DNA from 3 places in the Micromonospora sp. NPDC048935 genome. Region 3 is predicted to be linked to each of the others. Evidence: riboswitches for the same ligand, from Rfam matches in the RefSeq annotation. Region 3 holds a riboswitch; each other region holds the start of a gene.
What was found. A riboswitch is a leader RNA that binds a small molecule or an ion and turns the genes downstream of it on or off. The one in region 3 is predicted to bind cobalamin.
Positions count from the first base shown of each region.

Region 1: linked by a shared signal. The riboswitch ahead of ACGFIW_RS23920 (ribonucleoside-diphosphate reductase subunit alpha) and the one ahead of bluB (5,6-dimethylbenzimidazole synthase) in region 3 are both predicted to bind cobalamin.
Region 2: linked by a shared signal. The riboswitch ahead of cobN (cobaltochelatase subunit CobN) and the one ahead of bluB (5,6-dimethylbenzimidazole synthase) in region 3 are both predicted to bind cobalamin.

Region 1 covers NZ_JBICTZ010000009.1:52,061-55,332, forward strand. The annotation lists partial or broken gene ACGFIW_RS23920 (ribonucleoside-diphosphate reductase subunit alpha) at 1-1,352, opposite strand, end outside; cobalamin riboswitch at 1,547-1,764, opposite strand; gene ACGFIW_RS23925 (enolase C-terminal domain-like protein) at 2,324-3,272, shown strand, end outside.
Region 2 covers NZ_JBICTZ010000005.1:171,333-174,604, reverse strand. The annotation lists gene ACGFIW_RS16475 (DUF5919 domain-containing protein) at 1-558, opposite strand, end outside; gene ACGFIW_RS16470 (hypothetical protein) at 713-988, shown strand; cobalamin riboswitch at 1,180-1,309, shown strand; gene cobN (cobaltochelatase subunit CobN) at 1,640-3,272, shown strand, end outside.
Region 3 covers NZ_JBICTZ010000006.1:187,686-190,957, forward strand. The annotation lists gene ACGFIW_RS18735 (SDR family oxidoreductase) at 1-426, opposite strand, end outside; gene ACGFIW_RS18740 (Rrf2 family transcriptional regulator) at 623-1,069, shown strand; cobalamin riboswitch at 1,288-1,488, shown strand; gene bluB (5,6-dimethylbenzimidazole synthase) at 1,518-2,147, shown strand; gene ACGFIW_RS18750 (ATP-binding protein) at 2,240-3,272, shown strand, end outside.

The DNA of each region.
Region 1 (3,272 bases), on a different contig from region 3:
GTGAGGTGCGCGGCGAGGTTCACCGAGCCGAGGTTGCACACGGCGGTCTCGGCGTCACTGGACACTTCGATGATCTCGGTGCACAGGTTGGACAGGTGCACCACGTTGCCGTCCTCGGCGGTCTGGTTGCACAGCCGGTTCGCGGCGTCCTTGAACGTCATCCACCCGTTGCCGGTCTGGGCGAGGGTGCGCATCATCTTGCCGTACAGCTCCCGCGCCGGGACCTACCGCACGTAACGGCCCTGCGCCTCGGCCTCCCGGTACGCGGCGTCGAACCGCTCCCCCCACAGGTCGGGCAGCTCGGGCACCTCGTGCGGGTCGAACAGCGACCACAGCTCGTCGGCCTCGACCCGGCGCATGAACTCGTCCGGGACCCAGTTGGCCAGGTTGAGGTTGTGGGTGCGCCGGGCGTCCTCGCCGGTGTTGTCCCGCAGTTGCAGGAACTCCTCGACGTCCGGGTGCCACGGCTCCAGGTAGACGCAGGCCGCGCCCTTGCGCCGGCCACCCTGGTTGACCGCGGCGACGCTCGCGTCCAGCGTGCGCAGCCACGGCACGATCCCGTTGGACTGTCCGTTGGTGCCGCGGATCAGCGCGCCCCGGGACCGCACCCGGGAGTACGCGATGCCGATGCCGCCGGCGAACTTGGACAGGTTGGCGACCTGGGCGTACCGCTGGTAGATCGAGTCCAACTCGTCGCGCGGTGAGTCGACCAGGTAGCAGGAGGACATCTGGGTGTGCCGGGTGCCGGAGTTGAACAACGTCGGTGAGCTGGGCAGATAGGCCAGGCTGGACATCAGCCGGTAGAAGCCGACCGCCTCGTCCGGCGTCTGGGACAGCCCGCAGGCCACCCGCAGCAGCCAGTACTGCGGGGTCTCCAGCACCAGCCGGCTGGTGGGGTGGCGCAGCAGGTACCTGTCGTACACGGTGCGCAGGCCGAAGTACTCGAACCTCCGGTCGCCGTCGGCGTCGATGGCGTCGTCGAGTACCGCGGCGTGTGCGGCGACGAACGCGGCGGTGTCGTTCCCGATCAGGCCCTCGGCGTGCCCGACCCGGATCGCCGCGCTGAACGAGGTGACGCCCTGCCGACGCACTTCCTTGTCGACGTAGCCGGCCAGCAGCCGGGCCGCGAGACGGGAGTACTGCGGTTCCTCACCGATCATCTCGGCGGCGGTCTGGATGGACAGCCGGTCCAGCTCGGCAGTCGTCGCGCCGTCGTACAGCCCGCTGATCGTGCGGGTGGCGACGCGCAGCGGGTCGACGTCGGTCAGGTCGTCGGCCCACCGCTCGACCGCCCGGACGATCTTGTTGACATCCACGGACTCGGTGCTGCCGTCGCGTTTGCGGACCTGCATCGGCGTCCGCCGCAGGGCCGCGTCGCCGTGTGCCGGGACTACCTCGGTGACTGTCACCACTCACTCCTCGCGAGTTCGAGACCTGGTGGCCTTCGGACGCGCGGAGACAGACACCGTCGGACGCCACGCCGGGCAGGCGCGGGTCAGGTGGCGTCGGCCGTCCCACGCGGCCTCGGACCGCCGCCCACCCGGATGTGGGTGCACGGCGCGCTGGCAGGTCTTCGGACTCACGGGCACGACCGGGTTCGCCGGTCTCCTACTGGCCGTCGCTTCCCAGACCGATTGGTGGCCCAGTGCTCATGACGGCTGTCGTTCCCACTCACCGCTGCGGGACAGTCCCGGATTTCCACCGGGTTCCCTCTTGCCTCGACCGCTCGGGTTGAGCGGCCGAACCAGCTGCGTCGACACCATATATAGGGACGCTGCGGTTGTCACACCCCACATGTCGGTGCCGGGCGTGTCGCCGCCGTGACGGGTGATGGTCGTCACGGGCGCGCGCGACCCGTGCCGAACGCGGCCCGCGCGGCGGCACACACCCGTGCGGACGCGACATCGAGCAGGTGCCGACATGCGGAAAGGTGTGATGTATTAAGTCTTCAGACGTAAGGATCCCTATTTATTTCCGACCGTCAATGTCAGAATGTGAAGTGGACATCCAATCTTCCGGGGCGCCCATCAGCTCCGCGCGGCAATTTCTCAATCCTGCCGGTCGCACATCGACACTCCGGCAACGACGACGAGCCGCCGCGCGGCAGGGTGCCTACCAGCGCCACACATGTCGCCACAGCCGCCGCCGAGGCCCGCGGGCCGGGTGCGACGACCGGGGCGACAGCACGCTGACACATTCGCATCGGGACCGATACATTAGATGTCTTGGATTCGTGGGTGATCGACGTCGTTGACGTGCCGGATTAGCCCTCCGTATACTCCCAGAGATCATCTGATCTTTAGCCTAGCCGGGCGAGGAGCGCATGCCGCAGATCACTGCCGTCACCATCGAGGACGTCCGCTTCCCCACCTCCCTGACCGCTGACGGCTCCGACGCCATGAACAAGGACGGCGACTACTCGGCGGCCTACGTCGTCCTGCACACCGACGGCGTCGACAGCACGGGCGCGCCACTCGCGGGCCACGGTCTGACCTTCACCATCGGTCGCGGCAACGACATCGTCGTCGCGGCGGCGGTCCATCAGGCACAGCGCCTCGTCGGCGTGGACGTCGCGACGATGGCGGCGGACATGGGCGCCGTCTACCGCCTGCTCACCTCCGACTCCCAACTGCGGTGGCTCGGCCCGGAGAAGGGCGTCGTCCACCTGTCGCTGGCCGCCGTGCTGAACGCGTCGTGGGACCTGGTCGCCCGGCTCGCCGACAAGCCGCTGTGGCGGCTGCTCGTCGACATGTCCCCCGAGCAACTCGTCGACATCGCGGACCTGCGCTACCTGTCCGACGCGCTGACCCGGGACGAGGCGCTGGCCATCCTGCGCGCCAAGGAGAGCACCAAGGCCGCCCGTCTCGCCGAGCTCGACCGGACGGGCTACCCCGCCTACACCACCTCGGCCGGCTGGCTCGGCTACGGCGACGACAAGCTGCGCCGGCTGTGCCAGGAGGCGGTCGACAGCGGCTACGGCTACGTCAAGCTCAAGGTGGGCGCCGACCTCGACGACGACATCCGCCGCTGCGCCATCGCCCGAGAGATCCTCGGCCCGGACCGCAACCTGATGATCGACGCCAACCAGGTGTGGGACGTCGGTCAGGCCATCGAGTGGGTCAAGGCCCTGGCCCAGTTCGAGCCACTGTGGATCGAGGAGCCGACCAGCCCCGACGACATCCTGGGCCACGCCGCCGTCCGTCGCGCGGTCGCGCCCATCGGCGTCGCCACCGGCGAGCACTGCCACAACCGGGTGATGTTCAAGCAGCTGT
Region 2 (3,272 bases), on a different contig from region 3:
GCCGGCGGGATCCAGGAAAAGGCAACGGAGGTGGGTGCCGGCGGCGAGGAGCTTCAGAAGGCGGTTGTCGGCGTACTGCTGGCAAATGAGGTTGAGTGACAGGCCGGACGCCCGGATGTCCCTGGCATGGTCGAAGAGGACGTGCGGCGGCAACTCCGCCACGAAATCTGACCGGCTGGAATAGATCGCGGTGACATCGGCGCACCGGTCCCGCGCCGCCCTCGCGACCTTCGGGCCACTGACGTTGCGTTCGGTCGGGTTTTGGTCGCGTTCGCCGAGCAGGAGCGTCATGCGTGCGTGACGTGGCATGGACAGGCCGGCGCAGATGCGGGTGAGGACGTCGATGCTGCTGACCCGGCGGGCGCCGCTGGTGATCTCGCTGACCTGCGCCTGACTGAGCCCGGTGGCGATGCCGAGGGTGGTTTGACTGGCGTGGGTTGTTCGCTGGACGAGGCGGAACACCTGAGCGATGTCCCGAGTGGCAAGGGCGTCGAGCATGTCGGAGGAATCCCACAGCAGGTCGGGAACGGTAAACGCTCCAGTCGTTCGGACGCTCACGCGCCGCTCCCTTCCCGCACCGGGGATGTGGGTCAGCATAGCCAGCGAACTGATGGCGGTGCCGGGACGACATCCGGAGGGTGGATGGAAGTTATCCGCCGAGGGATCACCCACTGTGATGGATGGCTGCGGTTAGGGTGAGCAGGGTCGTGGTGTGAGTCTTCGCTCCCGTCCGCACCTGCCCATGCGCCCCACCTGGCTGTGCCGCAACTGCGCCGCCGCGTGGCCGTGCTCCCGCGCGCAACTCGATCTCGTCGCCGAGTTCTATGGCCACTCGCTGGCGCTGGCCCTCTACCTGACGTCCTGCATGAACGAGGCGATCCACGACCTGTTCAGTCTTGGCGGTCGCCCCGACCTTGCCAAGATGCACACCCGTTTCCTCGGCTGGCTGTCGCTGACCCGCCGGCCGCGTCGCTTCGAGCACGAGTAACCCAGGGCTGACCGCGTGGGTGCTGAACCGTCTACGACATCAGCTCCAATCAGCTCGCCGTCTCGTGTGTCAGGCAACCCCGCGCGCCTATATTTTCCCAGGTCAATGTGATGAGCGCGGCCGGGCGACGCCGGGGCCGGCGTTGACCGGCGGCGGAGGGGTGTGGCAGCATTCGCGGCCTGACGGCAGTGAAGGAAGTCGGTGCGATTCCGACGCGGTCCCGCCACTGTCACCGGGGAGCGATCCCCCCTCGTGAGTCACGGCCGTGTGTCTGCGGCTGGAAGGCCGGGGGAGAGCGTCGATCCGGAAGCCAGGATACTTCGGCCGTCGGGACGTACCCCAGGGCGTGGACACCCGAGGAGGACCCGATGACGCACGGCGTCTCATTCATCGACGAGCATCGTCATGACCCGCATCGCGGGCGACACCCCGCACCCGCAACCGGCCGCGCCCGCACGTCTGGCGCCGGTTGCCTCGACGCGCGCCAGGCCGCTGGCTTCCGGTACCGCTGAGCCGAGCGCCCGCCGCTGACCGACTCCGACGCCCGCGTCGACGAGTCCGGCAGCGCCGTCGTACCGGCTGACGCCGCACCCATCCGCTTCGTCCAGGTCGCCTCCGCAGCGGCCAGGGCGTCACTCTCCGGAGCCCGCCGTGCGCATCCTGCTGCTGTCCACCGCCGACACCGACCTGCTGGCCGCCCGCGCCAGCGGCGCCGACTACCGGCTCGCCAACCCCGCGCGGGTCGCCGCCGACGAGGTGCCCGCCCTGCTCGACGGGGTCGCCCTCGTCGTCGTACGCCTGCTCGGCGGCCGACAGGCGTGGCCGGACGGCCTCGCCGTGCTGCTCGGCACCGGAGTGCCGACGGTCGTGCTCGGCGGCGAGGCGCTGCCCGACGCGGAGCTGATGGCCATCTCCACAGTGCCGTCCGGGGTCGTCACCCAGTCGCTGGCGTACCTGGTGGAGGGCGGGCCGGACAACCTCGGGCAGTTGGCCCGGTTCCTCTCCGACACGGTCCTGCTCACCGGCGAGGGGTTCGCCCCGCCCACACCCACCCCGGCGTACGGCGTGCACGGCGAACACCCCGCCGACCCGGATCGGCCCACGGTGGGGATCGTCTTCTACCGGGCGCACGCCCTCGCCGGCAACACCGACTTCGTCGACGTGCTCGCGGACGCGGTCCACCAGGCCGGCGGCAACCCGCTGCCGATCTTCTGCGGTTCGCTGCGCGGGTTGACCACGGGCGCCGGCCCGCTCGGGCTGTTCGCCCGCTGCGACGCGCTGCTGGTCACCGTGCTCGCCGCCGGCGGTGCGGTCGCCGCGGACGCCTCCGGAGGTGGCGACGAGGACGCCTGGGACGTCGGCGCCCTGGCCGCCCTGGACGTGCCGGTCATCCAGGCGCTCTGCCTGACCAGCACCCGGGCGCAGTGGGAGGCCAGCGACGCCGGGCTGTCCCCGTTGGACGCGGCGATGCAGGTGGCCATCCCCGAGTTCGACGGTCGGATCGTCACCGTGCCGTTCTCGTTCAAGCAGATCGACGCCGACGGCCTGTCCGTCTACGCCGCCGACCCCGAGCGGGCCGCCCGGGTCGCCGGGATCGCGGTGCGCCACGCCCGGCTGCGCTACGTGCCCAACGCCGACAAGCGGGTCGCCGTGGTACTCAGCTCGTACCCCACCAAGCACTCCCGGGTCGGCAACGCCGTCGGGCTGGACACCCCGGTCTCGGCGGTCCGGCTGTTCGCCGCGCTCGCCGAGGCTGGCTACGACCTGGGCGACGCGCCGGTGCCCGACGACGGCGACGCGCTGATCCACGCGCTGATCGCCGCCGGAGGCCACGACGTGGAGTGGCTCACCCCGGAGCAGTTGGCCGCCGCCGAGGCCCGGATACCGGGGTCAACCTACCGGCGGTGGTTCGACCAGATCCCGGCCGAGCTGCGCGAGCGGATGCGGGAGCACTGGGGTGAGCCGCCCGGCCAGCTGTACACCGAGGGCGGCGACATCGTCCTCGCCGGGCTGCGCTTCGGCAACGTGGTGCTGCTGATCCAGCCGCCGCGCGGCTTCGGGGAGAACCCGATCGCCATCTACCACGACCCGGACCTCCCGCCGAGTCACCACTACCTGGCCGCGTACCGCTGGTTGACCGCGCCGCCCGCAGACGGCGGCTTCGGCGCGGACGCCGTGGTGCACCTGGGCAAGCACGGCACCCTGGAGTGGCTGCCCGGCAAGGGCCTCGGCCTGGCCGCCGACTGCGCGCCCGACGCGGTCCTCGGTGACCTGCCGCTGGTCT
Region 3 (3,272 bases):
GACGCTCGCGGAGGTGGATCCGGTGAGGATCACCGAGGCGCCGTCGTTCAGCAGGGGCAATGCCCTCTGCACGGTGAACAGCAGGCCCTTGACGTTGGTGTCGAAAATCTGGTCGAAGTGGTCCTCGGAGACCTCTTCGAGGCGGCGGAAGGATCCCCCGCCCGCGTTGGCGAACAGCACGTCGACGCGCCGGCCCTGCGCCTCGACGGCTGCGTAGAGCCTGTCCAGGTCGCCGAGATCCGCGGCGTCGCCCCGGACGCCGGTGACGCCGGTGCCGATCTCGGCGACGGCCGCGGCGAGAGCGTCCTCACGGCGGCCGGTGATGAACACGTGTGCGCCCTCTGCGGCGAACCGGCGGGCGGCCGCCAGGCCGATCCCGCTGGTGCCGCCGGTGACCACTGCCGTCTTGCCCTGAAGCTGACCCATGAGCTGCCTTCCCATCGTGTCGCTGTCGCCAGCGGGTTGGACTTGCGCCGCCGCTGGTCGCCGTGGTGTACGGCGGTGCCCTCGGCGCAGGCTTTGATGTAACAGTAGCGGTTACATCTGGCCGCGACAAATGGGTCATGCCGGACGGAGTCGATGTAGCATCTGTGGTTACAGTGAGCGGGCGGAGATGGGTGCGATGAGCGGAAACAGCAGGTTGTGCGTCGCCGTACACGTGTTGACGTGGATGGCCCTGGATCAGCGCGACGCGGCGGCAGTGGCCACCTCCCAGCGCATCGCCGTCAGCGTCAACACCAACCCGGTGGTCATCCGCCGCTGCCTCGGCCAGCTCCGCGAGGCCGGCCTCGTGCGGTCCCGACGGGGAGCGGGCGCCGGCTGGCACCTGACCCGCGAACCGGAGTCGATCACGCTGCTCGACACGTACCTCGCGGTTGGCGACGACGAGCCGCTCTTCGCCCTGCACAGTTCACCACCGAGCGACTCCTGCCCGATCGGGTTCGGCATCCAGCCGGCCCTGCGCCAGGTCTTCGGCCGCCTCGACGAGGCCGTACGACGTGAGCTGGCCGCCACCACCATCGCGGACATGCTCCGCGACGTGATGGCGCAGCAGCCCGCGACAGCCTGACCGCGCGCCGCGGTGTGGGCGACGGCACCGGGTGTCCCGACGGCGGACGTCGTCGCTGGTGCCGCCGGCCGGTCAACGGTGGGCTTCGGCCACTCGGGGCGAACCGTCGGTCGCGGCCCGAGCCGCCCGCCGGCGACCCGTTGCCCGCCCACCGCTGCGCCGATCCCGAATTCAGGTCGGGGTTCGTCCCAGGTTCGTCGGGGCCACTATGGTGCGGGGTGGCACAAACGTTGCGAGGTGCCCCGCGCGAGTGGGGAGAATCGGGAAGCCGGTGGGAGTCCGGCACGGGCCCGCCGCGGTGACCGGGGAGCTGCCACCCACGCGTACCAGACGCAGCCACTGACCCTGCGGGGTTGGGAAGGCGGGTGACCAGCGGAGATCCGGGAGTCCGAAGACCGGCCTCGCGTCATCGACCCCGCCAGGGGCACGAGCGCAGCGGGAGCCTGCCTTGAACACCGGACTCTACGAGACCATCCACCGCCGCCGGGACGTACGTGGCCAGTTCACCGGGGCGCCGATCCCCCACGAGACGTTGAACCGGATCCTCACGGCGGCGCACGCCGCACCGAGCGTCGGCCTCTCCCAGCCCTGGGACTTCATCCTGGTCCGCGATCCCGAGCTGCGGCAGGAGTTCCACCGGCACGTACAGCGGGAACGGGACACCTTCGCGGCCACTCTCGACGGTGCGGCGGCGGAACGCTTCACCCAGATCAAGATCGATGGCGTACGGGAGTCGACGTTGTCGGTCGTGGTCACGTACGACCCGCAGCGGGGTGGACCGGCCGTGCTCGGCCGTCACGCGATCGCCGACGCCGGCCTCTACTCGGTCTGTCTGGCAATCCAGAACCTGTGGCTGGCCGCGACCGCCGAGCAACTCGGGGTCGGCTGGGTGTCGTTCTACCGGGAGCCGTTCCTGCGCGACCTGCTCGGCATCCCGGCCGCCGTCCGCCCGGTGGCGTGGCTCTGCCTCGGCCCGGTCACCCATCTGGAGCAGACGCCGGACCTGGAGCGGCACGGCTGGCGCCAGCGACGCCCGGTGTCGTCGGTGATCCACCACAATCGTTGGACGATGCGGTGACCGAGTTCTGCGACTCGAAGGCCCGTCATCGCGGAGCGTGCGGACCTGTCGTACCTGCGCCGGTCACCACGCGGTCACTAGGATGCTCATCGATGCGGGCGCACTGGGGGCGCCGCCTGACGCGTCCGGGGGCCCTCGTGTTCGGCGAAATCGTCCGCAGTCATCGCACCAGATTGTTGATGACCCAGGAAGAGCTGGCCGAGAAGGCCGGCCTGAGTGTTCGCCATATCCGCTATATCGAGTCCGGCCGGGTCGCGGCCCCACGCGCCGGCACCGTTCGTCTGTTGGCCCAGGCGTTCCGACTGACCGACACCGACCGGACCGCGTTTGAGATGGCCGCGCACGCGGCTGAGGACCGTATCGCCACCGCTGCCGGGCAGGACGCGGCACCGCCGCCGGCGCAGATCCGTCCGGCCCAGCTACCCGCACCGGTGTCCGGCTTCGCGGGACGCGCCGCCCAACTACTCGCCCTCGACGCCGCGGACGGCCCGGTCGTCCTGGTGGTCGGCACCGGCGGCGTCGGCAAGACCACGCTCATCCTGCACTGGGCGCACCGGTCCGCGGAGCGCTTTCCGGACGGGCAACTGCACGTGAATCTGCTTGGCTTCGACCCGTCCCGCGCGCCGGCCGACCCGACCGACGTGCTGCACGGCTTCCTCGGTGCTCTGGGTGTCGCCGGTCCGCAGATTCCCGCCACCCGGCAGGGGCGGGCCGCGCTGTACCGGTCGCTGCTGAACCGGCGACGGATGCTGATCGTGCTCGACAACGCCAGCGACGCCGACCAGGTCCGTCCGCTACTGCCCGGCAACCTCGCCTGCCGGGTGCTGGTGACCAGCCGGGACAGCCTCACCGGTCTGATCGTCAGCGACTCGGCGAGCCTGCTCCCGCTGTCCCCGATGGAGGTCACCGAGGCCCGGGAGTTGCTCGGCCTGCGGCTGGGCCAGCGACGGGTGGCAGCGGAGCCAGCCTCGGTGGACCGGCTCATCGACCGATGCGACGGCCTGCCGATCGCGCTCGCACTGGTGGCCGCTCGGCTCGCGACGAGCCCCGCGGCCACCGTCGGCGGCCTCACCGCCGAGATCGACGACCCGGCGCGTACGCTCGACGGCCTCACCATCGGCGACG